DNA from 3 places in the Streptococcus downii genome. Region 1 is predicted to be linked to each of the others. Evidence: riboswitches for the same ligand, from Rfam matches in the RefSeq annotation. Region 1 holds a riboswitch; each other region holds the start of a gene.
The links. A riboswitch is a leader RNA that binds a small molecule or an ion and turns the genes downstream of it on or off. The one in region 1 is predicted to bind thiamine pyrophosphate.
Positions count from the first base shown of each region.

Region 2: it holds a riboswitch for thiamine pyrophosphate, as region 1 does, so the genes downstream of both, thiD (bifunctional hydroxymethylpyrimidine kinase/phosphomethylpyrimidine kinase) here and E2R31_RS03720 (thiamine-binding protein) in region 1, are expected to answer to the same signal.
Region 3: it holds a riboswitch for thiamine pyrophosphate, as region 1 does, so the genes downstream of both, E2R31_RS01350 (ECF transporter S component) here and E2R31_RS03720 (thiamine-binding protein) in region 1, are expected to answer to the same signal.

Region 1 is NZ_MZNX01000006.1:371,708-381,678, forward strand. It holds gene E2R31_RS03700 (hypothetical protein) at 1-109, opposite strand, end outside; gene E2R31_RS03705 (ABC transporter ATP-binding protein) at 144-872, opposite strand; gene E2R31_RS03710 (ABC transporter substrate-binding protein) at 872-1,879, opposite strand; gene E2R31_RS03715 (ABC transporter permease) at 1,916-2,674, opposite strand; gene E2R31_RS03720 (thiamine-binding protein) at 2,637-2,927, opposite strand; TPP riboswitch at 3,000-3,102, opposite strand; gene polA (DNA polymerase I) at 3,206-5,839, opposite strand; gene E2R31_RS03730 (SH3 domain-containing protein) at 5,924-7,033, opposite strand; gene E2R31_RS03735 (Veg family protein) at 7,133-7,399, opposite strand; gene dnaB (replicative DNA helicase) at 7,401-8,765, opposite strand; gene rplI (50S ribosomal protein L9) at 8,809-9,261, opposite strand; gene E2R31_RS03750 (DHH family phosphoesterase) at 9,258-9,971, opposite strand, start outside.
Region 2 is NZ_MZNX01000004.1:47,214-57,184, forward strand. It holds gene manA (mannose-6-phosphate isomerase, class I) at 1-63, opposite strand, end outside; gene E2R31_RS01280 (SemiSWEET family transporter) at 320-580, opposite strand; gene E2R31_RS01285 (lipopolysaccharide assembly protein LapA domain-containing protein) at 907-1,251, shown strand; gene E2R31_RS01290 (VOC family protein) at 1,417-1,764, opposite strand; partial or broken gene spxB (pyruvate oxidase) at 1,823-3,597, opposite strand; gene E2R31_RS01300 (heavy metal translocating P-type ATPase) at 3,808-6,051, opposite strand; gene E2R31_RS01305 (cupredoxin domain-containing protein) at 6,061-6,432, opposite strand; gene E2R31_RS01310 (CopY/TcrY family copper transport repressor) at 6,443-6,838, opposite strand; TPP riboswitch at 7,022-7,120, shown strand; gene thiD (bifunctional hydroxymethylpyrimidine kinase/phosphomethylpyrimidine kinase) at 7,205-7,996, shown strand; gene thiE (thiamine phosphate synthase) at 8,041-8,673, opposite strand; gene thiM (hydroxyethylthiazole kinase) at 8,666-9,469, opposite strand; gene thiW (energy coupling factor transporter S component ThiW) at 9,469-9,971, opposite strand, start outside.
Region 3 is NZ_MZNX01000004.1:57,923-67,893, reverse strand. It holds gene pyrF (orotidine-5'-phosphate decarboxylase) at 148-849, shown strand; gene pyrE (orotate phosphoribosyltransferase) at 892-1,524, shown strand; gene E2R31_RS01380 (cysteine ABC transporter substrate-binding protein) at 1,586-2,452, opposite strand; gene E2R31_RS01375 (amino acid ABC transporter ATP-binding protein) at 2,464-3,222, opposite strand; gene E2R31_RS01370 (amino acid ABC transporter permease) at 3,223-3,900, opposite strand; gene E2R31_RS01365 (amino acid ABC transporter permease) at 3,860-4,540, opposite strand; gene lctO (L-lactate oxidase) at 4,750-5,886, shown strand; TPP riboswitch at 6,035-6,123, shown strand; gene E2R31_RS01355 (TenA family protein) at 6,343-7,011, shown strand; TPP riboswitch at 7,135-7,223, shown strand; gene E2R31_RS01350 (ECF transporter S component) at 7,383-7,943, shown strand; gene E2R31_RS01345 (ATP-binding cassette domain-containing protein) at 7,944-9,329, shown strand; gene E2R31_RS01340 (energy-coupling factor transporter transmembrane component T) at 9,331-9,971, shown strand, end outside.

The DNA of each region.
Region 1 (9,971 bases):
CACTACTATAAGAGTCTATCATTTTGACCATCTCGATAGCTTTGGTTTCAAATGCGCCTAGAGTATCTCTAAGTTTGACTAACTTCTTCAGCGACTTGTAACTTTTCAAAAAAAAGAATAATCTTCACCAACTCCCTATTTTTCTACTTATCTAATCCCAATTCAGCCAAGATTTGACGTTTATAGGCAATTTTTTGGACTTCCTTGTCTTCGGTCTGGGACCAGTCTAGTTTGATTTCAGAGACGATCTGTCCAGGTCGATTTTTTAGGATGTAGATGCGATCACTGAGATTGAGGGCCTCTTCGATGCTATGTGTAATGATTAAGGTCGTCAGCTGCAGCTGTTTGTGAATCTCCAGATACCAAGCGTGGAGTTCCATCTTGGTCATCTCGTCCAAAGCGCTAAAAGCTTCATCCAAAAGAAAGAGCTTGTGTCCGAAAAGGTAGGTACGGAGCAAGGCCACACGTTGCCGCATTCCACCACTCAATTCATGAGGATACTTGTCCCTTACGGCTGTCAACTGGAAGGTCGCAAGGATTTCATCCGCTCGAGCAATGGCTTCTGCCTTATCAACCTTTTGAATCAAGAGTGGCAGGATGATATTGCCAAGCACCGTCTTGTGTTCCAAGAGTAAATCCTTTTGCAACATATAACTCACGCGTCCCTTGGGATTTTCCTCGCCATCAAGGACAATTCGCCCAGACTGGACTTCTAAAATCCCAGCGATTAGGTTAAAGAGAGTGGTCTTTCCAACACCACTTGGACCTAGGATAGAAACCACTTCACCCGAAGTCACCTGCAGGTTGATGTCCTCTAAAATCTTTTCATCGCCATAGGCATAGCTTACGTGTTCTAGTCTAATTTCTGTCATTATTTTACAAATTCGTTAGTGAAGCCTTTGTCTGTCAAGTCTTCTTTAAGGATACCATTTTCTTTGTCCCATTTGTAGAAGGCATTCCAGCGATCAGCGTCAAATTGTCCCCATTTTTCCTTGTCACTTGCGTATTCTTTCGACAAGTATTTTTGCGATTCGATGACAAAGTCACGTTTTTCCTTGAGTTCAGGTGCATTCTTTATGAGGATATCTGCAGCTTCTTCTGGATGTTCCATGGCATATTGGTAGCCTTTTTTGATAGCTTGGATAACTTTACGAGCTTCTTCCTTGTTGTCTTTTAGATAGTCGTTGTTTGCGATGATAACGGGTGAGTAGTAGTCAAACTCCTTGACATAGTCTTTCAAGTACATAAAGTTAGCCTCTACGCCTTGAGATTTGGCAAGGATACCATCCCAACCGTAGTAGATCCAAGCAGTGTCAAAGACACCATTGGCAATTGGTGTAATCGAGTTTGAGTCGTTGTTTGGTACTTTTTCGACCTTCTCAAAGTCTCCACCTTGTGATTCTACCAAGGTTTTCAACATAGCAAGCTCAGTCGGGTCATTCCAAGTACCGTATTTCTTACCAACCAAGTCCTTTGGACTGGTCACATTGTCCGATTTACGTGAGATGATTCCTGATGTATTGTGCTCTACGATAGCGGCAACGGCAGTGATTCCTGCTCCTTTTTCCAATTTCTTAGCCATGTAGTCTTGGAAATAGATAGCAAATGGCGTCTTGCCATTAATCACCAAATCAGACGAACTTTCTTCTGGTGGCAATTTCAAATCAACATCCACTCCAGCTTCTTTAAAATAGCCTTTTTCCTTGGCTACATAAAGCCCTGTGTGGTTGGTATTTGGTGTCCAGTCTAGGATAAAGTCAATCTTTTTGAGTTCTGCTTCTTTGTTGTCCTTAGAAGCAGTTCCTTGGCCACAAGCCACTAACACGACAGCTACAAGAGCTGTTACAATCGTTAAAAACACTTTCCATGTTTTCTTCATTTTCATTTCCTCTTTTCTTTTTCTAAAACGCTCTATTTAAGTACGTTTCCATTTAATCACATATTTTTCGCTAATATCGACCAATTTCATACCCAGAAGGCTAATAATCGACACCAGAATAATAATGGCAAACATGGTATCATACTGAAACAGTTTCTTGGACTGAATCATGTAGACACCTAGTCCTTCAAAGCCTCCCAACCACTCAGATACCACTGTTGTGATAAAGGCGTAGGAGACACTGACCCTCAGACCTGCATAAAAGTAAGGCAGGCTGACTGGGATTTTAAAATGCCACAGGATTTGCCAAGGCTTGGCCCGCATCAGACTAAACAAGGTCAGCATATCCTTGTCACAGTGCCTAAAACCGTCCAAGATACTAACGATAATAGGGAAGGTTGTCGTCAAGATAATCAAGACAATCTTGGGCAAAATCCCATAACCTAGCCACAAGACCAAGATTGGGGCTATGGCAATGGTCGGAATGGTCTGGACAACCACCATCATAGGGTAGATAAGGTCATTGAGCCAAGCCAGACTATCCATGAGCACAGCCATGATACAAGCAATCAAGACTCCTAAAACTAGACCTAGCAAAGCCACTCTCAAGGTCGCCCAGCTATGGTGCCAGAGAAATTCTCTGTCACGAACAAAGGCCTGGAGAATTTCAAAGGGAGTTGGTAGGATAAACTTGGGTAAAAGTTTGAATATTCCCGCTAACTGCCAGACCGACAAGACTCCAAGAAAGCCCAAAAGACTAATGTGTCGTCTCAGTATACTTTTCAAGTTTCTCATCGATGCTTAAAATCTCTCCTATATTTATTTTGACATTGGCAAAGACATTATCCGCTTCCTGCCCTGCCACTTCTAGCGCTTCTTTGAGAATGCGCATAAGCTCATCAAACTCCCCTTCCAAGACCGTTTCAAAGGGTGTCACCACCATGGTCACGGACTGAGCTTGCAGATAGGTAATAACCTGATCAATAATAGCAATTCGATCAATCCCCTGCGATAGGGGCAAGACTTGCAAGGCAATGCTTGCTTTCATAAAAACCTCCTTTTCTCAGGCTTCCTTTTGACAAAAAGAAAACCTTTCCCATATATACGGAAAAGGTGCAGAATTCGACTAAGTATCCTTCCCTACGCTGGCATTACCCAGATCAGGTGCGGTCGAAGTTTAACACTTCCTCTCAGACTGTACACAGACTCCCGTATATTATATGAACATATGATAACGTAAATAAATGGATAAGTCAAGGAAACTGCTTACAGAAAACTATGAAAAAGAGTTTGAAGGCAAATGCTTCAAACTCTATCCTAGCTTTCTTATTTAGCCTCGTACCAAGTTGCTCCTTCATTTTCATCTGCAATGAGGGGAACACTGAGCTGGATGGCTTCTTCCATGGTTTGTTTCACTAGAGCTTTAACGGCTGCTAGTTCTGATTTCGGAACCTCAAGGACGATTTCATCGTGCACTTGCAAGAGCATCTTAGTCTGATAGCCACCTTCAACTAGAGCTTTGTCTAGCTGGATCATAGCAATCTTGAGAATATCTGCTGCTGAGCCTTGGATAGGAGAGTTGATGGCAGTTCGCTCTGCAAAACCACGAATGTTAAAGTTGCGTGAATTGATATCTGGCAACTCACGACGACGTTTGAAGAGGGTCTCTACATAGCCCTTATCACGCGCCTCACGAACAACTTCATCCATGTAGTTTTTAATACCTGGGAAGCGTTCAAAGTAGGTATCGATGTAGGCTTTAGCTTCCTTACGGCTGATACCTAGATTGTTTGCCAAGCCAAAATCTGAAATCCCGTAAACCACTCCGAAGTTAACCGCCTTGGCATTGCGACGGTCGTTTGGAGTCACATCCTCAGGACGTTCAATTCCAAAGACACGCATGGCTGTTGAAGTATGGATATCTGCTCCATCTTGGAAGGCCTTGATTAAGTGCTCATCCTTAGAGATATGCGCCAAAACGCGCAACTCAATCTGTGAATAGTCCGAACTGAGTAGTACACTATCCTCCCACTCTGGCACAAAAGCCTTACGAATGAGACGGCCTTGCTCCAAACGCACAGGAATATTTTGCAAGTTTGGATCCACACTAGACAGACGCCCTGTCTGAGTCAAATCCTGCACATAGCGTGTGTGAATCTTGTCATCATCCAAAATCCAATCCTGCAAACCAACCACGTAAGTCGATTGAATCTTAGCAATCTGACGGTAGTCTAGAATTTTCTTAACAATTGGCGCAATAGGGGCTAGACGCTCTAGCACATCCACGGCTGTCGAGTAACCTGTTTTGGTTTTCTTGGTGTATTCTAGAGGAAGGCCGAGCTTTTCAAAGAGAAGCACGCCCAACTGCTTGGGTGAGTTGATATTAAACTCCTCACCAGCCAGTTCATAAATCTCCTGAGTTAGCTTTTCAATGACAAGCTCATTTTCAGCCTGCATCTCAAGAAGGGTTTCTTTTTTGACCTTGATTCCAACAATTTCCATCTTGGCAAGGACAAAAGCCAGAGGCTGCTCCATGTCATAGAGGAGATCTAACTGTCCATGGTCACTGAGTTTTTCAAGCAAAACAGGCTCAGTCTCAACCAAAACAGCAACCTTGCGAGCTAGGTGTTCCAAGAATTTTTCCCGTTCAGGAATTGCCTTCTTGACCCCCTTGCCGTAAAAGATCTCATCATCGACTATGTAAGTCTGGCCATAAAGACTCGCAATGGTTGAGATTTCATTGTTCTCGACTGTTGAGAGTAAGTATTTTGCCAAACGACTGTCAAAAGCAGGAGCCTGGAGATTCAAGCCCAAGCGATTTAAAAGAACCTTAGCTTTCTTAAAGTCATACACTTTCAGAGGTGTTTTTTCTAAAAATTCCTTGAGAATCGGCTCCTGCAAGAGCTCAAGTTTATCTGTAGCGTAAAGTTTATCCCCACAGGACCAGGCAAAACCAACTAAGTCATCTGTATGGTAATTCTCACCAAAGAGTTCCAAGTGGAAGATAGAGTCTGCGCTCAGCATGTCTTGACTGACTTGGTCAACGATGGCGAAATCCAACCTCTCAGCCACATCCGTCGACGAAACATTTAAAGCTTGCTTGAGCTGTTTGAAGCCCATCTCATCGTAGAATTTCCCGAGATTTTCCACATCTGGGCCATTATATACCAAGTCATCAAGGCCAATCTCAATCGGTGCCTGAGTCTCAATGGTCGCCAAGGTTTTAGACAGGAAAGCTTGTTCCTTGTCATTGATGAGATTTTCCTTCATCTTAGAAGCCTTCATCCCATCGATATTTTCATAAATACCCTCAAGCGATCCGTGTTCTAGCAAGAGCTTGATACCCGTCTTTTCACCAATCTTAGTGACACCAGGGATATTATCAGACTTATCCCCCATAAGAGCCTTAAGATCAATAAACTGAGCCGGTGTGAGGCCCATTTTTTCCATAAGATAGTCTGGCGTAAAGGCCTCAAACTCAGCCACACCTTTCTTAGAAATCTCGACCACCGTATGCTCATCCGTCAACTGGATCAAATCCTTATCTCCGCTAACGATTGTCACATCAAAAGAATCCTTCTCAGCCAAACGACCTAGGGTCCCGATGATATCATCGGCTTCATACTGGGGCAGTTCATAATGGCGAATCCCAAGATGATCTAACAACTCACGAATGAAGGGAAATTGCTCACGAAACTCATCTGGAGTTTTAGCGCGACCACCTTTGTAGTCTGCATACATCTCTGTTCGGAAAGTCGTCTTACCTGCATCAAAGGCTACCAAAACATGGCTGGGCTCAACCCGCTCTAAGACATGATTCAACATGAGTTGAAAACCGTAGATTGCATTGGTATGAAGGCCATTAGCATTTTTAAACCGATCCAACTGCTGATAGAGCGCAAAAAAAGCTCGAAAAGCAACAGAAGATCCATCAATTAATAATAATTTTTTCTTGTCCATACACCCATTATAAAGGAAAGAGGGGAAAAATACCATCGGAAAGAATAGGCAAATGGTAGCGAAGTCCACTTTTTTATATTCTTTCTAGATTCTAGCTCCGTTACTGTCCACTCGATAGCCATCCACAGTGGTATTCACTGCTAAAGCCCCTGAAGCATTAACGTAGTAATACTTTCCTCCTACTTGGAACCACTGGCTAGACTTCATAGCCCCTGAACTCTCCAAATAATACCATGTTCCATTTTCCTTGAGCCAACCTGTCTGCATCTCCCCTGATGCCTTTAGATAGTACCAATGCGAGCCATCCTTCACCCAACCTGTTGACATGGTTCCATTTTCTTTGAAGTGATACCAACTGCCATTTATTTTCTTCCAACCAGTTGCGAGATTTCCGTTCTCACGGTAATTCCAAATACCGTTTTGCTTCTTCCAACCATTCTCCACCGATTCTGTTTCCATATACTGGACGTATCTCCTCATTCCACTATAGGACAGGTAACTAAGCCACTTATAACCATCCTGCTCTACGATTTGATCGTAGCTAACATTTTCACCAGGATAGTAGTAGTCGATAACTTGCGCTGTACTTGACGGCTGGTTTCGAATGGCAGACTTTTGAGTAAACGTGTGAGTCCCACTAGATGCCAGCCCTGACCTGATAGGATTTACAGTTCTACCACCATTCCCTACCAAGTCCTTAAAATGAATAAACCCTGTCATGGTGCTAGCTTTAACTATTCGACGGTTATACCTCTCTCGAACTCCATAGTTATACTCTTCAATCTCAATCGTATCCCCTAATACATTAGATACCCAGGCCACGTGCCCATAATAACCTTCTGTCGACCAAGCAATAGCCCCAACTTCTGGCTTAGTATCCACACGATAGCCTTCTCGCCTTGCACGATGTCCCCATTCATTCGCATTTCCATAGGCAGGAGGAATCTCAAAGCCATTTACACTACTCAAACGAAAGGCCGCAAAAGAGGTACACTGGCGAGAATACATCCGCCACTGATCGATTTCAACACTACCATTTTTGTAGTGAAGCGGATAATCATCTCCACGCGCTACACTGTCGGCTTGAACCGATTCCCCACCAAACAAAAAGGTACTCGTAACGAACAAAGTAGCCAGCCCTACACTCAACTGAGTACATCTACTCTTCTTAACTCCTGATTTAAAAAACGTCATTCATTCTCCTTAATAATATAAATTTCCGAGGTTACCCTCGTTTATACTATTCGGGAGAAAAAGAAAAAAGTGAGCAAAGCTCACTTCATTTTAGGATTCTTAGTCTAGATAGCGAATCAAGTTCTTTTCTGTCAAGATATCTGAGTAGGTGAAGGATTCAACGTAGACATTGGCTTGTTTGTCTCCTTCAACATCCCCAAATTCAACGATAAATAGAGATGGATACACCTCAATTAGCTTACCCAATCTATTTTTTTGGCGCTTACGGCCATTCTCCAAAGTCATTTCAACGACTTGTCCCTCATGCGCCTTGATCTCTTCTTTGATTTTTTTCATCTTGGCTACATCTGTAAATGCATCTGACATTTTATGCCTCCCTCTTTGAGATACTTGAAAATTTATTGTATTCTTTTTGGAAAATCAATTCCACCGTTCCACGAGCTCCACTACGATTTTTCTCAATGATAACCTCAACCTTGTTATTTGGAATTCCTTCCTCTTCTTCACCCGCACGTTCACCCGCACGATCGTAGTAGTCGTCACGGTATAGAAAAGCTACGATATCCGCATCCTGCTCGATAGAACCCGATTCACGAATATCAGACAAGACTGGTCTCTTATCTTGACGCTGTTCCACTCCACGAGATAGCTGACTAAGAGCAATGACTGGAACCTTTAATTCCTTGGCTAGAATTTTCAACTGACGAGAAATTTCAGAGACTTCTTGTTGGCGGTTCTCACGACCAGTACCTGTGATAAGCTGTAGGTAGTCGATCAAAATTAAGCCTAGATTGCCTGTTTCTTGAGCCAGTTTACGTGAGCGAGAGCGAATTTCCGTGATCCGAATCCCTGGCGTATCATCAATATAGATACTCGCGTTGGCTAGATTCCCTTGAGCAATGGTATATTTTTGCCACTCCTCATCAGTCAATTGACCAGTACGGATAGAATGAGACTCCACCAAACCTTCTGCTGCCAGCATACGGTCTACTAGGCTTTCTGCACCCATTTCTAGCGAAAAGATAGCAACCGTCTTGTCCAACTTAGTCCCGATGTTCTGAGCAATGTTCAAGGCAAAGGCCGTCTTACCAACCGCTGGTCGCGCCGCTAGGATAATTAACTCCTCCTCATGAAGACCTGTCGTCATATGGTCCAAATCACGGTAGCCCGTTGCAATACCTGTGATATCCGTTGTTTGTTGTGACCGAACTTCTAGGTTCCCAAAGTTGATATTTAGAATATCACGGATGTTCTTGAACCCACTACGATTGGCATTTTCGCTAACATCAATGAGCCCCTTTTCAGCCTGAGCAATGATTTCATCTGCAGGCTTAGAAGCCTCATAAGCTTGGTTGACAGACTCTGTCAACTTGGAAATCAAGCGACGTAGCATAGCCTTTTCAGCTACGATTTTAGCATAATATTCTGCATTAGCTGAAGTTGGTACAGAGTTGACAATTTCAACAAGGTAAGACAAGCCACCAATATTTTGGAGATCCCCTTGACTATCCAAAATCGTCCGAACCGTCGTCGCATCAATCGCTTCCCCACGATCCGACAAATCTACCATCGCTTGGAAAATCAACCGATGAGCATACTTAAAGAAGTCACGAGAATCAATGTATTCTCGGACAAAAACGAGCTTACTCTCATCTATAAAAATAGCTCCCAGAACAGATTGTTCTGCTAAAATATCCTGAGGTTGAACTCGCAGTTCCTCTACTTCTGCCATCCGACTTTCCTTCCTTTTACAATCTTGTCAAGAAGTTGTAAACTTAACCTTCTTTTACACGAAGATTGATGATACTTGTAACATCTTGGTAGATCTTCACTGGTACATCAATCAAACCTACTGCTCGAATTGGTGCTTGCACTTGAATATTGCGTTTGTCAATCTTGATACCAAATTGCTTAAGCAATTCTTCTGCAATCTTCTTGTTGGTGATGGATCCAAATGTACGACCATCTGGTCCAACCTTTTCAACAAACTCTACAACCGTTTCTTCTGCTTCTAGCTTAGCCTTGATGGCTTTTGCTTCAGCAATCATTTCAGCATGAGCCTTTTCTTCTGATTTTTGTTTTCCACGCAACTCACCCACTGCTTGAGCAGTCGCTTCCTTGGCCAAATTCTTTTTAATCAGGAAGTTTTGAGCGTAGCCAGTTGGCACTTCCTTAATTTCGCCTTTTTTTCCTTTTCCTTTAACATCTGCTAAAAAGATTACTTTCATTCTTCTTTCTCCTTTTCCTTTGCTTCTTCCAAGATTAGTTGAGTCAATTTTTCTCCTGCTTCTGTTAGACTCATATTCTCGATTTGTGCGGCAGCTAGATTAAAGTGACCTCCACCACCCAACTCTTCCATAATGCGTTGCACATTGATTTTACTACGACTTCGAGCCGAGATAGAGATAAATCCTTGTGTATTTTTTGCCAGAACGAAACTAGCCTCAATACCAGACATAGCCAGCATAGCATCGGCAGCCTTACTGATAACAACTGTGTCATAAGAAATTGAGTCCTTAGCTTGGGCAATCAAGATATCTGAACCTAACTTACGACCTTGTAAAATGAGTTCATTTACCTCACGGTACTCTTCAAAATCTGTCGCAGCAATCTCCTGGATAGCAATACTGTCACTTCCCCGTGTTCTTAGATAGCTAGCCACATCAAAGGTTCGGCTCGTCACGCGAGATGTGAAATTCTTGGTATCCAGCATCATACCAGCCATCAAAACACTGGCCTGCATACGACTCAAACGATTCTTCTTAGAATTTTGGAACTGAATCAATTCTGTGACCAACTCACTGGCACTACTTGCCCCACTTTCAATATAGGTGATGACTGCATTCTCAGGGAAATCCTGATCACGTCTATGATGGTCAATAACAATAGTTTGAGTGAACAAATCATAAAAATCTTTTGACAAGGTCAAAGCCGTCTT
Region 2 (9,971 bases), on a different contig from region 1:
TAGCTTGGTCCCACCCCAGATTTTTTCTTGCATAACTGATTGTAAAAATAATGGTTCTGACATGTCGATCTCCTGTCTGATTTTTCTCCCCTCATTATAGCAAAAAAAGAGTTCGAATTGAACTCTTTTTTCTATTTTATAAAGTAGGGAGAAGATTTTGTAAAAATAGTAACGAAACAATCTCTTACTTGATGGAGGAACCCCTAAAGCAGCAATCAGAAAGCTCGCTGTCAACGGCTATTCTCCTCAACTCTCATTAGACTTTCTTTACTTGAGAATCTATTTTTATGTACAAAAAAGACTGAAACCAGTCTTCTTTTTAAATCAAAGCTGTGATAGCCGTTACTAGGCCAAAAACGATACCTGGTGCATTAGCAGCCGCAAGGGGAATATCTCTTTCTTTCTTGAAAAGACCGTAGTAAACCCAGAGACTACAGTTGATGGCTGCAACCAAGGGCTGGATAAAGTTCCCTTTTTGACCAGCCAGGTTGTTCATAATTTGTGGGAAGTAAGACACATACATCATAACAGACATAAAGGTCGCTACCCAACCTAAAATTTTCATTTGTTTTTCAGACATTTTCAAAACCTCTTTCATTTTTACTGAATCTTATTTTAAAATATTCTTTCAAAACAATCAAGTCTTTAAAACTTTTGTTATAAAGATATAAACTATCACAATCTTGTTATAAGAAAGAGGGAACAGAAAAAAGACCGAATTGCTCCGTTCTGTTTACTCAATCAAATATTAGAAAATGAATACTCCTTTTCAATGAATCGATTGATTGATGGTAAATAAGCCGTTAGAAATTATTGACAGTATCGAAATTTTCTAGTAAAATGAATTTTGTTAATACCTAAATGGTGTGTAGTTTTCTATCAACATAGTCAGGAGAAAAGGAACTTATGCTAAAAAAATTTAATGAATTGTCACTGAAAGATAAGGCTTATCTAATTGGCGGTTTGAGCTTATTAGTCATTGTGATCTCATTTGGTCTACTCAATCGTCAAACAGTAACTGTCAGTCTTGTCTTTACACAACTATCTGCTCCCTTGATTTTGGTGATTTTTACTTGTCTAGTAATCGGGATCATTGCTGGTAGTGCTATTGGTATTAGCTATCACCATAACAAGACTCAAGATCTGAGAAGCCGCATTGCTGAAGCAGAAGCGACTATCAATATAAAAGACAGGGAGCTTGTCCAGTACGAGGAACAGGTGCAACAATTAAAACAGGAAGCCAAACAATAAGTGTAGAAATCATAACCACCCGTGAAAACGGGTGGTTTTTTGTCTCGCACCTAACGGAGCGAGACGGACTGAAAGTCGCATAAATACAAAAAAGATCGAATTGCTCCGATCTTTTTAAGTTTCACTCCAAGAATGTTTAGATAAAAAATTTGATAATAGAATTACCTACTTCATACGATAAAAATCAATCACTAGACCAGCAGGCCCTTTAACTAATAAGGACTCTGTTCCCCAATCCGTTTCACAAAGACCGTGTAAAATCTCGACACCGATCTCTTTTAACCGTTGGTAATTCTGGTCTACATCCTCAATCTCAATATGAAGAATGATTCCTGACTGAAAATCTTCCAAAGGAATCAAATGATTTTGGGACAACATCAGACAGTGACTGCCAATCGTAAACTGAGCAAAACTGTCATCAACATAATCGGGCTTTTTATCCAAAATACGCTCCAAGTCAGCACAGACTTGGGGAACATCTGAAACGATAATATCTAATTGATTTAAATTCATTTACTATCCTCCATAAAAAGACCGGATTGCTCCGATCTTTTTAAGTTCCACGAAGGAATTATTTAATTGCGCGTGATTGCAATCCTTCTTCTTCCAAGAAGAGGCGGAATGGTACGAGTTCTTCTGCTTCGTATTTTTCCTTGAAGTCTTTGATTGCTTCTTCTGAGTGAAGTTTTGGATCCAATTCAAGTACTTCTACTGGAAGTGGACGGTGTGGAGTGATGCGAGCATCGATCACAACAGTTTTACCTTCTTTGTTGAGTTTAACAGCTTCTGCAACAACTGCATCGATGTCTTCGATACGGTCAACTGTAAATCCTACAGCACCTTGAGCTTCAGCGATTTTCGCATAGTCAGCATTAGGGAAGTCACAACCAAACAAGTGTTTGTTTGTGTCTTCGTATTTGTCCTTGATGAAGGCATATTTACCATTTGAGAAGACAACGTTGATAACTGGAAGGTCGTATTGAACGTTTGTGATAACGTCTGGGTAGCACATGTTGAATGCACCGTCACCCATGATGTTCCATACTTGGCGATCTGGATTGTCTTTCTTAGCAGCGATACCACCAGGAAGGGCAATACCCATTGTCGCAAAGAGTGGAGATGTACGCCACATGTTCTTAGGTGTCATGTGAAGGTGACGAGTAGATGTTTGAGTAGTGTCACCTACGTCGATTGAGTAGATAGCGTCTTGATCAGCATGTTTGTTGATTGCATTGTAAACTTGATACAATTGCAATTCACCCTCAGTTTTACCTTCGAGTTTGTTCATGTAATCACGCCAGTTTTGGTTGTTCTTAACGTTTGCACGCCACCATGGAGTAGATTCAACTGGATTCACTTTGTCAAGGATTGCTTTCGCTGCTTGACCTGCATCACCAAGGATAGAAGCATCAAGGGCATGACGTTTACCAAGTTTGTAAGGGTCGATATCGACTTGAATGAATTTCTCAGTGTTCTTGAAGGCTTCGTAAACTTCAGCAAATGGGAAGTTTGAACCAAGGAAAAGAACGGTGTCTGCTTCAAAGACCACTTCGTTGGCTGGTTTCCAACCAACACGGTAAGCAGAGCCTGTCAAACCTTCATAGTTCCATTCAAAAGCTTCAAAGTTTTTACCAGTTGTGATGATTGGTGCTTTGATTTTACGTGACAATTCAGTAATCACTTCACCAGCTTTGACACCACCGTAACCAGCGTAAATAACTGGACGTTCAGCATTGTTTAAGATTTCAACAGCTTTGTCGATTTCAACTTCGTTCAAGGCAGGAGCGATGAATGAACGCTCGTAAGAACCTGATCCATAGTATGAGTTTTCGTCGATTTCTTGGAAACCGAAGTTTACTGGGATTTCAACAACAGCTGGACCTTTTTAGAAACTGCAGCACGACAAGCTTCGTCGATTACTTTTGGCAATTGCTCAGCGTAAGCGACACGTTTGTTGTAGACAGCGATACCGTTGTACATTGGGTTTTGGTTCAATTCTTGGAAGGCATCCATGTTCAATTCATTAACAGGACGTGATCCAAGGATAGCAAGGAATGGAGTGTTATCCATAGCTGCATCGTAAACACCGTTAATCAAGTGAGTCGCACCTGGACCACCTGAACCAACTGCAACCCCGATTGAGCCGCCGAATTTAGCTTGCATGACCGCTGCAAGAGCACCTGTTTCTTCGTGGCGAACTTGCAAGAAGCGGATATCTTTGTCTTCAGCCAAAGCATCCATCAATGAGCTGAGTGTTCCTGATGGGATACCGTAGATTGTGTCTACGCCCCATGTTTTCAATACGTTGAGCATTGCTGCTGATGCAGTAATTTTCCCTTGAGTCATTATAACTCTCCTTCAAATATTTTTAAAATTTGATTCATCCGTTTTCATATACTAATTGGAAACGTTTCAGCAAATTTTTACTCTACTACTTTACCACATTTGTTTTTGGTCTCCTAAGAATGTGCTCAGAAGTTTTTATTCTCTATTACAGTACAGATTGAAAACGCTTCAGAAAACTGTTTTATAATAAAAAAGCGAGCAAGCTCGCTTTTAGTCTATTTTACTAAAGTTTAGCATGAGTGAACTGGTCAAAACAGATACAGAACTAAAGGCCATAGCTAGACCAGCCAGTTCTGGATTGAGGGCTAATCCAATTCCTGAAAAGACTCCTGCTGCAATCGGAATTCCGGCGACATTGTAGATAAAGGCCCAGAAAAGATTGAGCAGAATTCGATTGAAGGTTTTCTTGCTCATGTCAAAGGCACGAACGACTCCTAGGAGGTTATTAGTTGTCAACACCAAATCTGCTGACTCGATGGCAATATCTGTTCCAGCTCCCATAGCAATCCCCACATCTGCTACACTGAGGGCAGGAGCGTCATTGATACCATCACCAACAAAGGCTACTTTTCCAGCTGATTGTAGTTTATGGATTTCATGGGCTTTTTCTTCTGGCAAGACACCTGCAATGACCTCTTCGATTCCAATCTGATCGGCAATAGCACGCGCCACGCCAGCATTATCCCCTGTCAGCATGACTGTTTTAAGACCTCGTTTTTTCAACTGACTGATGGCAAGCTTAGCATTTTCCTTAGGAATATCTTGCAGAGCAAGCAAGCCTTTGATTTCATTGTCAACAGCCAAGAACACAACTGTCTTAGCTTCTTTTTCTAGTTCTTCTAGTTTTTCTTGATAAATGCTAGAAATATCCATGCCATCCAGCATTTTAGCATTTCCAAGCAAAACTTGTTTTCCATTGATTTGCCCTGAAACACCTTTTCCGTGCAAGGCTTGGAAATTTTCCACAGTGTGAAGCTCAAGTCCAGTTTCAGTCGCTCGCTTGACAATGGCCTCAGCCAGTGGGTGTTGAGAAGCTTCTTCCAAGGAAGCTGCCAATCCAAGCACTTCTACTTCGTCGCCGATGATATCTGTGACCACAGGTTTCCCTTCCGTCAAAGTTCCTGTCTTATCAAAAACAATAGTTTGGACTTTCTGGATTTCCTGTAGAACCGTTCCATTTTTGAGGAGAACTCCCATCTTGGCACTGCGACCTGTCCCCACCATAAGGGCTGTCGGTGTTGCAAGTCCCAATGCACAAGGGCAGGCAATAATCAGAACTGCTACTCCATAGAGAAGCGAAGACACAAAGCTCGCTCCAAGCACAACTACACTATCCCTGAGCAAGACGAACCAAACCCAAAAGGTCACAATCCCTAAAATGACAACTGCTGGGACAAAAATCCCTGAAATTTTATCCGTCAAGTCCTGAATCGGCGCACGACTTGTCTGAGCTTTCTTCACAAAATCCACAATCTGAGCCAAAACAGTCTCTGAACCAACTTTTTCTGCTCTAAAAACAAGTGTTCCACTATTATTGATGGTTGAACCAATGACGGTATCTCCAACTGTCTTGTCCACAGGCAGACTCTCACCTGTCACCATAGACTCATCAATACTAGAGACACCTTCCACTACGATACCATCAACCGCAATCTTTTCACCGGGACGCACTCGAATCAGGTCACCTACCTTGACTTGCTCCAAGGGGACTTGAACATAGTTATCCTCACGCAAGACTTCTGCAGTTTTAGCCTGCAAGTCAAGTAATTTCTCCACAGCTTGGGAAGTATTTTTCCGCATTTTCTCCTCAAAAACGGCTCCCATAAGAACGAAGAAGAAGATAAATGCAGCACTTTCAAAGTAAACGGGGAGACCAGCGAAGAGGGCAACTAAGCTATAGAAATAGGCCACTAGGGTTCCCAGAGCAACCAAGGTATCCATGTTGGCATTGTGCTTTTTAAAACTAGCCCAAGCACTTTGGATATAAGGACCACCTGCTACTAGCATAATCGGTGTTGTGGCTAAAAAGGTTCCCCAACGCATGACTTGGTGACTAATTCCTCCTGTCGACATACCAATCATGAGAATCACAAGAGGCACAGTAAAGATACTAGTAATCCAAAAACGCTGTAAAAGTGATAGAGATTTTCGAGTCTTCTCAACTACGGTATAACTCCCCTTTTGCATCTTCATACCACAAGAGAATGCATGCTCACCCAACTCTTGAGGTGTAAAACGAATTGTCTTCTCTTCATCTACGCTGATTGGTTCCAAGATGCCTTCTTCTTCAAACAGAATTTCCTTATAACAGTTTGAAGGTGTCACACGGTGAAAGGTGATCTCAGCAGGAACTCCTTTTTGCAGTTGAATGTGGGCTGGATGGTAGCCTTTGTCTGCCGTGATACGGATTTTTTGAACACCATTTTCAAGACTTGCTTTTACGATTTCAGTCATATCATTCTCCTATTCTACAATCATCTTACCGTGCATCATATTCATGCCACAAGAGAAACCATACTCTCCAGCCTGTTCAGGTGTGATTTCCACTACATACTCTTCACCCATAGGCAAGTCCGCATGCACTCCAAAATCTGGGAAAACAATCTGATCTAGGCAGGGTGAAGGGTCCTTGCGGTCAAAGACGATACGGGCTGGCACTGATTTCTTAAGAATAATCAACTCAGGCGTATAGCCCCCTTTGACTTCCACTCGAATCTCTTGGTAGCCCTTTTTTTGCTGGGCCTTTTGTTCAGATTTTTCAGGCTTTTTGAAAAACCAAAACAAGATAAACGCGATAAGGGCAATACAAATAATGGTTACAATACTATTTAACATGACGTCTCCTTTACATACAATTACATTTTACTTCCGCAACTGCGCTAGCTTTTTTCTTAGAAATCACAGCTTCCAAATCTTCCAAGTCAGCCTGAGTAAAATCACATTCAGCAATCAAATCAGCCAACAAGTTCTTAATCCTACGAGAACAAACCTTGTCCTTGATATCTTGGACAAGTAAATCCCGACTTTGGTCCAAAGTTAAAAGGGCTGAATAGACAAAGAACTTGCCTTCTTTTTTCCTTGTCAGACACTCTTTCTCAACCAAACGAGCCAAAAGAGTTTGAATGGTCGACTTGGACCAGTCGAACCGTTCCGCTAAAACCCTGATCAAATCGCTACTGGTCTGCTCGCCCTGCATCCAAATGATCTTCATAACCTGCCATTCTGCATCTGAAATCTGCATAATCACACCTTCTAAATCTACATTTGTCGATTACAGTTATTAGTATACTCCGAAAATCTACATTTGTCAACTATAATTTTTATTATTTTTTCGAAAAATAGAATTCTAATCATGTAACGAGAGATTTGCAGTCAAATTTTACTATATAAACTATAAAAATATGCTATACTGTAGAAAAAAGAAAACAACCACTAGGGGTGCGTAAAGCTGAGATTAACGACTGTTAGATCCCTTTGACTCAATCTAGGTAATGCTAGCTGATGGAAGTGGAAATGATAATGTCGACTACCCAGTCTTCTATTGCTTTCCTCAAACAGACTTACTTGTTCTTAAGAATACAAACTTCAGTTGGTTGGGAGGTTTTAGATGACTTATTTACCCGTTGCTCTGACCATTGCTGGAACTGACCCTAGTGGCGGTGCTGGCATTATGGCTGACTTAAAGTCATTCCAAGCGAGAGATGTTTATGGAATGGCCGTTGTGACCAGCCTTGTCGCTCAAAATACCAGAGGCGTTCAATTAATCGAGCACGTCTCCAACCAAATGTTGGAAGCTCAATTGGAGAGTGTCTTTTCGGATATCAAGCCCCAGGCTGTAAAAACTGGTATGTTAGCAACTACTGAAATCATGGAGATTATCCAACCCTATCTTAAAAAACTGGACTGCCCCTACGTGCTGGACCCTGTTATGGTCGCAACAAGCGGTGATACCCTGATAGATACTAGTGCGAGAAGCTACCTAAAAACAAACCTGCTTCCCCTTGCGACTATTATTACACCCAATCTTCCTGAGGCAGAAGAAATTGTTGGTTTCTCAATTCATAATCCAGAAGATATGCAACGTGCTGGGCGCCTGATTTTAAAAGAATTTGGTCCTCAGTCTGTGGTTATCAAAGGTGGTCATCTTGAAGGTGGTGCCAAGGATTTCCTCTTTACTAAGGAGGAGCAATTTGTCTGGGAAAGTCCACGAATTCAAACCTGTCACACCCATGGTACTGGATGTACCTTTGCTGCAGTGATCACGGCTGAACTAGCCAAGGGGAAGACCCTCTATCAGGCAGTAGATAAGGCCAAGGCCTTTATTACAAAAGCCATCCAAGACGCCCCTCAACTCGGTCATGGTTCTGGCCCAGTCAACCATACAAGTTTTAAAGATTAAAAAACTCTCTAGTTCCCGCTTTAAGGGAATTAGAGAGTTTTTGATTAGGAAATAATGTCATCCAACTTTGTTAAAAAGGCTTGGGTTTTTGCCTCAATGTCTTCTGCCTGCATCAAATCACGGACAACGGCTACTCCAGCTATTCCAGTGCCAATAAGCTGGTCAATATTCTCTGATGTCAAGCCTCCAATAGCAACTACTGGAATGGAGACCGTTTGGCAAATTGTTTTCAAGGTTGAAATCAGGGTGATAGGTGCATTCTCCTTGGTGGTGGTTGGGAAAATGGCTCCTGTTCCCAAGTAATCCGCACCCGATGTTTCTGCTTCGAGGGCTCTTTTAACTGTTTTAGCTGTAACACCGAGGATTTTGTCAGGTCCCAAGACTTGGCGGGCAACCGAAACTGGTAGCTCATCATCTCCAATATGCAGACCAGCAGCATCAACCGCAAGACAAACATCCAAACGATCATCGATAATCAAGGGAACTTGATATGTATCTGTTATTTCCTTGACTTGTTTGGCCAGTTGATAGTATTGATTGGTAGTGAGATTTTTTTCTCGTAGTTGGATGATGGTAACACCTGAACGGCAGGCCGTCTCCACTTTTTCAAGAAAGCTTTCCAAGGAATCTTGGTAGCGATTGGTAACCAGATATAGTCTAAGTGCTTCTCTATTCATAAATATCTCCTTTGATTTCATCTAGCCAATTTTCGTCTCTTTTTAGGAGAGAGAGCTGATTGAGAACTTGATAACGAAATTCTTCCAATCCCATTCCTTGGACAACTATTCTCTCAGCAGAGATATTGAGATAAGAAACCGCTAAGCACGAAGCTTCAAAGGCAGTCTTTCCTTGGCTGAGAAAAACGGCTGTCAAGGCTCCAACTAAGTCTCCTGTCCCTGTTATCCAGTCCAATTCTGCACAGCCATTCCTCAATACAGCAACTTGATTTTCTGAAACGATGAGGTCCTTGGGTCCAGTGACTAAGAATGATATACCAGGATAAATCCGACACCAGTCTTTCAAGACTTGAAGCAAATCCTCAGTTTCTTGATCTTTGGCACTAGCATCGACCCCAACTCCGTGGTGTTTTAAACCAACAAGACTGCGGATTTCCGACATATTTCCTTTAAGTACCGTGGGCTTGTATTCTAAAAGATCTCTAACTAGATTCTTACGAATGGCTGAAGCCGTTACACCAACCGCATCTACTACCATTGGGATAGAAGCTTGGTTTGCATAAGAAGCTGCCATACGGATTGCTTTCTCCTTCTCAGCTGACAAATGCCCCAGATTGATAAAGAGAGCTTGGCTTTGTTTGGTAAAATCAAGAACCTCACGAGGGTCATCTGCCATGACAGGTTTAGATCCCAGAGCCAAAATGCCATTGGCCAGCATCTCACAGGAAATCTCATTGGTGATGCAGTGAATTAAGGAGCTGGAGGTTAGAGGAAAGGGATTTGTAAATTCCTGCATCAATCTATCCTTTCACCAAAGAAATATCCTTGTACTTTTTTAAAGAATTCCTGCTTGATTAAAAATCGAAAGGCAAGAAAAGCTATGGCTGTACCGATCAAGGTTGCTCCAAAAAATCGAGGAGTGTAGATAAACCAGCTAAGCTTGGCCGCAGATCCTGTAAAGAGAACCATAACAGGATAGGAAACAATAGAACCGATTAGGCCTGTTCCCAAGATTTCTCCTAGGGCAGAAAAGTGAAATTTCCGACCGTACTTATAAAAGAGACCTGCAAGGAGGGCTCCAAAAGTCGCTCCTGTAAGAGCTAAAGGCGGAATCCCTTGAGTCGTCATACGGATAAAGGCTGTGACTGTAGCCATAGCTAAAGCATAAACAGGCCCCATCAATATCCCTGCAAGAATATTGACTACACTAGACATTGGTGCCATTCCTTCAATTCGAAAAATGGGTGTAAGAACTATGTCAAGGGCAATCATCATGGATAAAATGGTTATTTTGTGAA
Region 3 (9,971 bases), on a different contig from region 1:
AATAGTAGAAAACTTTTAAAGCAGTCCAGAGAGGCAGCTAAGGTTAGACAGTGAAAGGGTGGAGACTACCCGTTTTTCGTGGAACCTAGCTGCTAGCAGGTTCCTTTTTTTGAGCAATGGACTGTTAGCAAAGAATAGGAGAAAAGAATGCGTGAGAGTCGCCCGGTCATTGCTCTGGATTTTCCAAGTTTCGAGGAAGCCAAAGAATTTTTAGCCCTTTTTCCAGCAGAGGAAAAACTCTATGTCAAGGTAGGAATGGAAATCTACTATGCAGTAGGTCCCGAAGTTGTGAGTTATTTGAAATCATTGGGACATAGTGTTTTTTTGGATCTCAAGTTGCATGATATTCCAAATACGGTTAAATCAACTATGAAAATCTTGTCAAGCCTTGGGGTGGATATGACTAATGTTCAGGCTGCAGGTGGACTTGAAATGATGCAGGCTGCGCGTGAAGGCCTTGGTGATCAAGGGATTCTTATCGCGGTGACTCAATTAACCTCAACATCTGAAGAACAGATGCAAGACTGTCAAAATATCCAAACTAGTCTGCAGGAATCAGTGATTCACTATGCTAAGAAAACAGCTGAAGCTGGATTGGATGGAGTGGTTTGCTCAGCCCAAGAGGCACAGCTCATCAAGGAAGCTACAAACGAAGATTTTATCTGCTTGACACCAGGTATTCGACCAGCAGGTACTGAAGCAGGGGATCAAAAACGAGTAGTGACCCCTGGTCAAGCCTACCAAATCGGTAGTGACTACATTGTAGTAGGCCGTCCAATCACACAGGCAGCAGACCCTGTAGCAGCCTACCATGCTATCAAGGAAGAATGGACACGCGACTGGGTCTAAAGCGTATTTGACTATAGATTTAAGGATAAGAAGGAGTATACCATGACACTTGCTAGAGACATTGCTAGCCATCTATTGAAAATTCAAGCGGTTTATCTCAAACCAGAAGAGCCTTTCACTTGGGCATCTGGGATCAAGTCACCGATCTATACGGATAATCGTGTGACCCTAGCTTACCCGGAAACTAGAACTTTGATTGAAAATGGTTTTGTGGATGCTATCAAAACAGCCTTTCCAGAAGTAGAAGTCATTGCTGGTACAGCGACAGCAGGGATTCCACACGGAGCTATCATCGCGGACAAGATGAACCTACCATTTGCTTATATCCGTAGCAAGCCAAAAGACCATGGAGCCGGAAACCAAATCGAAGGCCGTGTAGCCCAGGGGCAAAAAATGGTAATTGTAGAAGACCTGATCTCAACTGGTGGTTCAGTTCTCGAAGCGGTAGCAGCTGCCAAGCGTGAAGGAGCAGATGTTCTCGGTGTAGTAGCCATTTTTAGCTATCAATTAGCAAAAGCAGATAAGAACTTTGCAAACGCAGGCGTGAAACTGGTGACTCTCTCAAACTACAGCGAGCTCATCCACCTAGCTCAGGAAGAAGGCTACATCACACCAGAGGGATTGGATCTCTTAAAACGATTTAAAGAAGACCAAGAAAATTGGCAAAATGTTTAAGATATAGAAAAAATCAGGTAATTTCTAGGATTACCTGATTTCTTTTTGTTTTCGGAAAGTATTAGTCTACTTTTCCGCCTTCAACAACAAGGTCATCTGCCTTAGCAGCGTTACCGTAGGTTGGGTGAAGTGTCTTTTCATAAGCCTTGTGGAAGAAGTTTTCTTTACCTAATTTTTCAATTTCTTGGTTGATGTAGTCAAGAAGTTCTTGATTACCCTTTTGAACTGCTGATGCGATGGTATCTGGATCACCGAGGGAAGTAATTCCTACTTCAAATCCTTTATTTTCGAGAGCCCACGCTAGGACTTCCGTATTGTCAGTCGAGAAGGCATCTCCACGTCCGTCCAGAAGAGCTTGATAAGCATCACTGTATTGGTCGTATTTTTGAAGTTTGACTTCTGGGTGATTTTTCTCAAAGTAGGTTTCAGCAGTGGTTCCTTTTGTGACAATCAAGGTTTTGCCTTCTAATTCTTTAACGTCTTTGATGATTTTATCTTTTGGTGACACAACACCGAGTGATACTTTCATGTAAGGAAGGGCAAAATCGACTTGTTTCTTACGTTCGTCGGTAACTGTGAAGTTGGCAAGGGTGATATCAACCTTGTTTGAAATCAAATATTCAGCACGGTTGGCAGCATCGACTGAAACGTATTTAACCTTAACACCCAGGTCTTGAGCTAGTTGATTTCCCAATTCGATATCGTAACCTTGGTAAGAACCGTCGTTGTCAACATAACCAAATGGTTTTTTGTCTCCAAATACGGCGATTCGAAGCTCACCGCTTTTTTTGATTTCGTCGATAGTGCGGGCTTTGGCGGTTGTTTTTCCTGATGAAGCATCAGAGCTTCCACCTGAGCTACAAGCTGTGACAAAGATAAGCGCAAATGCTAGAGCAAAAACAGTTAGAATTGGTTTGAGTAGTTTCATAAAAATCTCCTTTATAGATATGAGCCGAACTGGCTAAAGTCAAATACGTTTAAAAATTCCTGTGCTCGTTTGGTTTGAGGATTAGTGAAGAATTCTTGAGCAGTTCCTTCTTCAGCAATCTTCCCTTGGTCAAGAAAGATAATGCGGTCCGCAATGGCTTGGGCAAACTGCATTTCATGGGTTACCAGTATCATGGTACGCCCTTCTTGAGCCAAGTCATTGATAAGTTCCAGAACCTCACGCACCATTTCTGGGTCCAGTGAAGCCGTTACTTCATCAAAGAGGATAATTTCTGGATGCATGAGAAGGGCACGGACAATCGCCACTCGTTGTTTCTGTCCACCAGATAATTGTCGAGCGAAACCGTGTTTTTTATCAAGCAAACCCACACGTTCCAGTAATTGCAGTGCTTCTTCAGTTACTTCTTTCTTGTCCCGTCCTTGTGCCTTGATAGGACCTAAGATAAGGTTCTGCAGAACGTCCAGATGGGGAAAGAGTTCATAACTTTGAAAGACCATCCCAATCTTTTGGCGAACCAAGTGAAAGTCTTTCTGGTTTCCAATAATGGACTGGCCATCCAGAAGAATATCTCCACCTTGAATGGTTTCTAAGCCATTGAGACAGCGAAGTAGGGTACTTTTCCCGCAACCAGATGGTCCTAGAATGACGACAACTTCCCCCTTTTTGATATCCAGGGAAAGCCCTTGGAGGATGGGATTATCTCCGAAGGATTTTTTCAGATCCTTGATTTCTAAAATAGTTTCAGACATTTAGTTCCTCCAATGTTTTTCTAAGTGAGTGGATAGTTTGGAAATAGGAAAACAGACTGCGAAATACAAGACCAGAATGGTTCCGTAGATCCAAAAGGAAGTAGTTGGGATGGTCAAGCGATTGCTATCAATGATCTGCTGTCCCACTTTTGTGACTTCAACGACCCCAATCAAGACAACTAAGGAAGTCGTTTTGATCATCCGAGTGACAAGGTTGATGGCTTGTGGCAGCAGTCTTCTCAAGACCTGCGGGATGATGATGTGGTAGTAAAGTTGGAAGGTCGTCAACCCCAGCGCCTGTCCACTTTCAAACTGATGTTTGGGAAGGGAAGTGATGGCTCCACGTACCAAGTCCCCCATCTCAGCTGTTCCCCAGAGTGTAAAAACGATAACGGCAGAAGTCTCTCCAGAAATGTTGATATTAAAATTTCGAGCCAAACCAAAGTAAACAATGAAGAGCAGAACCAGTTGAGGCATGATACGGATAAATTCTAGATAAAAACGTGTTAAAAAACGAACGACTCTAGAATGGGAGGTCATGATGATTCCCATAACCGTACCGAAAATCATGGATAAGAGGACAGAGAGGATGGAAATCCCAATCGTGACTCCCAATCCTTGTAAAATCCGCAAGAGATTATTTCCCTGAAAGAGTACTTGTATTCCCGAATCCTGCATGGCGGAGCCTCCTTTCTATCCAGCTAAAGACCAGTGAGATGGGGAGAAGCATCATCAGATAAGCAACTACCAACATAGCTAGCGCAATGTCTGTCTCATAGTAGAGCCCAATCAAGTCCTTGGCGACGTACATGAGGTCGGCCAAAGCCACTGCTGAGAAAACAGAGGTTTCCTTGATGAGGAAAATGACATTGGCACTAAAAGACGGTAGAGCAATCGCTGTTGCTTGTGGCAGAACCACATAGCGAAAGACCTGTAGAGGTGTCAGACCGATGGCAAATCCAATCTCCTGCTGGGTTTGACTGACAGCTTCCAGCCCACTTCGGAAAGACTCTGCCATGTAGGAGCCTCCTAAAAAGACCAGTCCTAAAGTGGCACAGACTTCTGAAGATAGGACAATCCCAATTCGGGGAAGACCGAAGTAGAGAAAGAAGAGTTGAATCAAAAGGGGCGTATTACGCGACAATTCGATGTAGGCTGTTGCTAGCTGTGAAAAGATAGGAACGCGATAATGCCGAATGACACTAACGATTAGACCAACAAGAAAAGAACCCAAAATTCCCCAAACTGCGATATGCAGGGTCAGAAAAAAAGCCTTTTGATAGAGTGGTAAATATTGTTCAACAATGGACCAATCCAAAATAGAACCTCCCATCTAGGAATAATATAGCTATTGTAGCACTAAAGGGCATATTTGGATAATATGAATTTTTTATCACAATGATAGAAAATATTTATCATGTCTGTGATTTGAAATCTCCAGACAAAATTTTTGAAAGGATTCTGAAAAAGAGGTAAGATAGTTTATGTAAGAAAAAGTAAACGCTTACTTAATAAGGAGGACACTTTATGTCATATAAAACAAGCAATGCAGAAGGACCTGTAGATTTTATTAACACTTATGATTTGGAGCCAATGGCGCAACAAGTCATTCCTAAAGCTGCCTTTGGTTATATCGCTAGTGGAGCAGAGGATACTTTCACTCTACGCGAGAACATCCGTGCCTTTAACCACAAACTTATTGTTCCTCATACGCTTTGTGATGTTGAAAATCCAAGTACAGAGATTGAATTTGCAGGTGAAAAATTATCTTCACCAATTATTATGGCGCCTGTTGCGGCTCATAAATTGGCAAATGAGCAGGGGGAAGTAGCTACTGCGCGTGGTGTGCATGAATTTGGTTCTCTTTATACAACCAGCTCTTATTCTACTGTTGACCTTCCAGAAATTACGGAAGCTCTTCAAGGGACACCTCATTGGTTCCAATTTTACTTTAGTAAAGATGATGGGATCAACCGCCACATCATGGACCGTGTGAAGGCTGAAGGCTACAAAGCGATTGTCTTGACGGCAGATGCAACTGTTGGGGGCAATCGTGAGGTCGACAAACGCAATGGATTCGTCTTCCCAGTTGGCATGCCGATTGTTGAAGAATACCTTCCAGAAGGTGCTGGTAAATCAATGGACTTTGTTTACAAGTCAGCCAAACAACGCTTGTCTCCACGTGATGTAGAATTTATCGCTGCTTACTCAGGTCTTCCTGTCTATGTCAAGGGGCCTCAATGCCGTGAGGACGTTGAACGTTCGCTTGCCGCTGGTGCTTCTGGTATCTGGGTAACCAACCACGGTGGCCGCCAAATCGACGGTGGACCAGCATCCTTTGACTCACTTCAGGAAGTCGCTGAAGCAGTTGATAAACGTGTGCCAATTGTCTTTGACTCTGGTGTTCGTCGTGGTCAGCACGTCTTTAAAGCCTTGGCTTCAGGAGCAGACTTGGTAGCTATTGGCCGCCCTGTGATCTATGGCTTGGCTCTCGGCGGTAGTGTTGGTGTGCGTCAAGTCTTCGAGCACTTAAATGCAGAATTGAAGACAGTCATGCAGTTATCTGGAACTCAGACTATTGAAGATGTCAAACACTTCAAGCTCCGTCATAACCCATACAACCCAACCTTCCCAGTTGACCCTCGTGACTTAAAATTGTATTGATAAAGAAGACGGCCTACACCTGATGTGGGGGTTTTTCTCCGTGTATAAAAAGATTAAATCGTTATCAAAAACTATATAAATATATTTTTCGGTCAAATATCTTGCTAGGGCTTTCAAATTCTGTTATACTGGTCCAGTAATTAAATAATAAAGACATTTGGGATGCTTTAGGCTGAGATGATACCCATTGAACCTGATACAGTTAATACTGGCGAAGGGAAATGTGAAAAGGTTTTTTTCGTATGTCGAAAGAAACTGTCTAATCTTGTAAGCTAAACTCTAATTCTCGATTGTAATTGGAGTTTTTTTGTTTATCAAAAGAGGACAGGCTTGACGGCAAGTCTTTCGGTAGCTCTCCACCTTGAATGCCCCACTTTTCTTTAAAAAGGTCAAGTAAAACTAGGATTTTCTTGGTATTTTGTTGATTACGAACGAGTAAAGAGAGGAGAAGTAAATATGGAAACACAAGACTATGCATTTCAGCCAGGTTTGACCGTTGGAGAATTATTAAAAAGCAGTCAGAAGGATTGGCAGGCTGCAATCAATCATCGTTTTGTTAAGGAACTTTTTGCGGGGACAATTGAGAATAAGGTCTTAAAAGACTACCTGATTCAAGATTATCATTTCTTTGATGCCTTCTTATCCATGCTGGGAGCTTGTGTAGCTCACGCAGACCAGCTTGAATCCAAGCTTCGTTTTGCTAAGCAACTAGGCTCTCTTGAAGCAGATGAAGATGGTTATTTCCAAAAGGCTTTCAAAGAGTTAAAGGTAGCAGAGAATGACTATCTAGAAGTGAACTTGCACCCTGTAACAAAAGCGTTTCAGGAGCTAATGTATTCTGCTGTGGCTTCATCAGACTATGCTCATCTTTTGGTCATGCTGGTCATTGCAGAAGGTCTCTATTTAGACTGGGGTTCTAAAGATTTGGCACTACCTGAAGCCTATATTCATTCGGAATGGATCAATCTCCACAGAGGTCCTTTCTTTACAGAGTGGGTTCAATTTCTAGTTGATGAACTTAATCGTGTCGGGAAAAATCGAGAAGATTTGACAGAACTTCAGGAACGCTGGAATCAAGCAGTTGCTTTAGAATTAGCCTTTTTTGATATTGGTTATGAATTATAGGACAGATGCAATCCTTTGATGTAGATTAAAAGAATGAACAAACAAACTATATAAATATATTTTTCGGTCAAATATCTTGCTAGGGCTTTCAATTTCTGTTATACTGGTCCAGTAATTAAATAATAAAGACATTTGGGGTGCTTTAGGCTGAGATGATACCCATTGAACCTGATACAGTTAATACTGGCGAAGGGAAATGTGAAAAGGTTTTTTTTCGTATGTCGAAAAGAACTGTCTAATCTTGTAAGGTAAACTCTAATTCTCGTTTGTAATTGGAGTTTTTTTGTTTATCAAAAGAGGATAGGCTTGACCGCAAGCCTTTTGGTATCTCTCCTTGAATGCCCCACTTTTCTTTAAAAAAGGAGTTTTTTATGTTGAAAAAATGGCAGTTAAAAGATGTTATCTTACTTGCTTTCTTATCTATCTTTTTTGGTGGTGTTTTTGTGGGTTCAGGCTATCTGTTTGATATCCTAACCCTGATCTTGGCCCCTCTTGGTTTGCAGGCCTTTGCCAATGAGATCCTCTTTGGTCTCTGGTGTATGGCTGCGCCCATTGCGGCCATCTTTGTTCCAAGAGTCGGAAGTGCAACGATTGGAGAAGTACTCGCTGCGCTTGCTGAAGTCCTTTATGGTAGCCAATTCGGTCTAGGTGCTCTTTTGTCCGGCTTGGTTCAAGGCTTGGGAAGTGAATTTGGTTTTATTGTAACCAAAAATCGTTATGAAAGTTGGCTCTCTCTAACTGCTAATAGTATTGGAATTACCCTTTTTAGCTTTGTCTATGAATACATTAAATTAGGTTACTATGCCTTCTCCCTTCCTTTTGTCCTTTCCTTGCTGGTGGTGCGTTTTATTTCCGTCTTTTTCTTCTGTACCATCTTGGTTCGTGCCATTGTAAAACTCTACCATCAGTTTGCTGCTGGAGGCAAGGCGTAGATGGGGCTGGAACTACGGGGGATTCAGTCCCCAATCTTCTTTGAACCGATTGATTTTACTTTTCATGCGCAAGCTTTTATCTTGTTAGTTGGGAGCAGTGGTTCAGGAAAATCCAGTCTCTTTCAAATCATTGCTCAAGTCAGTTCCTTGCCCTATAGTGGTCAAGTCCTGATAGATGGAAGCCAAGTCAGTCAGCTTTCTATCGTTGAACGTGTTCAGACGGTTGGCATTCTCTTTCAAAATCCCAATCACCAATTTACCATGGAGAACTTATTTGAGGAGCTGATTTTTACCTTGGAGAATATCGGGCATCCCCTCCAAGAGATTGATGCTAAAATAGCTGAGGTGGTCCAGCAATGTCGCTGTAAGGCAATCTTGAACCGTCCCATCCATCACTTATCAGGTGGGGAAAAGCAAAAAGCTGCTTTGGCTGTTCTCTTTGCCATGAATCCTAGGGTCTATCTCTTGGATGAGCCCTTCGCTTCCATTGATCGAAAGAGTAGGCTGGAGATATTGGAGATTCTAAAAGAGTTGGCCTCTAATGGGAAGACAGTTATTTTGTGTGACCATGATTTAACGGACTATGGAGCCTACATCGACCATATGGTGGAGCTGAGAGACGGACAACTAAGAGAAGTGTTTCAAATCCCTTGCTCTGAGATGACACAGGTTGCTTCAAAGGAAGTTGCTTCTAGTTCAAAACTATTCCATATGGATCGTGTGACTTGTGAGTTGGGTAATCGCCTCCTCTTTTCCATTTCTGATTTTACATTTTACCAAGGGATTTCCTGTATCCTGGGTGACAATGGTGTCGGGAAATCAACCCTCTTTCGCTCCATTCTTCAATTTCAAAAGTATAAGGGGCGCATTACCTGGAAGGGGACAGTTCTGAAAAAGAAAAAGAGTTTGTATCGTGATCTGACCGGTGTAGTTCAGGAAGCTGAGAAGCAGTTTATCCGAGTCAGTCTGAGAGAGGAACTGCAACTAGATAGTCCAGACTCGGAAAGAAATCAGCAGATTCTCCAAGCTTTACGATATTTTAATTTGGAGCAGGCATTCGATAAGAGTCCTTATCAATTAAGTGGTGGTCAGCAAAAGATTCTTCAGCTATTGACTATCTTGACCAGCAAGGCGTCTGTGATTTTGCTAGATGAACCTTTTGCAGGTTTGGATGATAGAGCTTGTCATTATTTTTGCCAGTGGATTTTGGAGGAGAGCAATCAAGGAAGAAGTTTTTTGATCGTTAGTCATCGTTTAGATCCCTTAATCTCTGTGGTTGATTATTGGATCGAGATGACTAGTGAGGGTCTCATTCATGTAAAAGAAGTGACAATCACTAACCCCCTCACATCTCGGAGTATCAATGCTCAAGGGGAGGTGAAGTAGTATGGTCAAAGTAGCAACTCAGACACCGATTATCAGTCTTTTCTTGCTGATTTTATCCTTAGAGACATCTTTCATTCCTTCGATTGCTCTTAATCTTTCAGTAGTCGCATTTTGCATTCTCTTCATGCTCTACAACCGTCGATTTAAGATGTTGGCTTGGATGCTTATGCTCGCCATTTTACCATCATTGGCCAACTACTGGGCAGTTCAGTTACATGGGGATGCTTCGCAGGCAGTCATGCTTGGAACGAGGGCCTTTGTGACAGTTTGTATCGGTCTTGTCTTTGTTTCTAGTATTTCCCTAAAAGAGCTTCTCTTGTACTTGGCTCAAAAGGGGTTATCGCGTTCTTGGGCCTATGCCTTAATTGTAGTATTCAATTCCTTTCCCCTCATTCAGCAAGAAATCAGGTCTCTAAAAGAAGCTTGCTTATTGCGTGGTCAAAAATTGCATGTTTGGTCGCCCTTGATTTACAGTAAGGTTCTGATGACGGTCTTTAGATGGCGCCATCTCTACTTGAGGGCCCTGTCTGCGCACGGATATGACGAACATGCACAGTTGGAGAATAGCTATCGGACTTTTTATATTTCTAAAAAAACAAAATTAATCTACCTGCTGTTCTTTTTATTACTTCAAACCAGTTT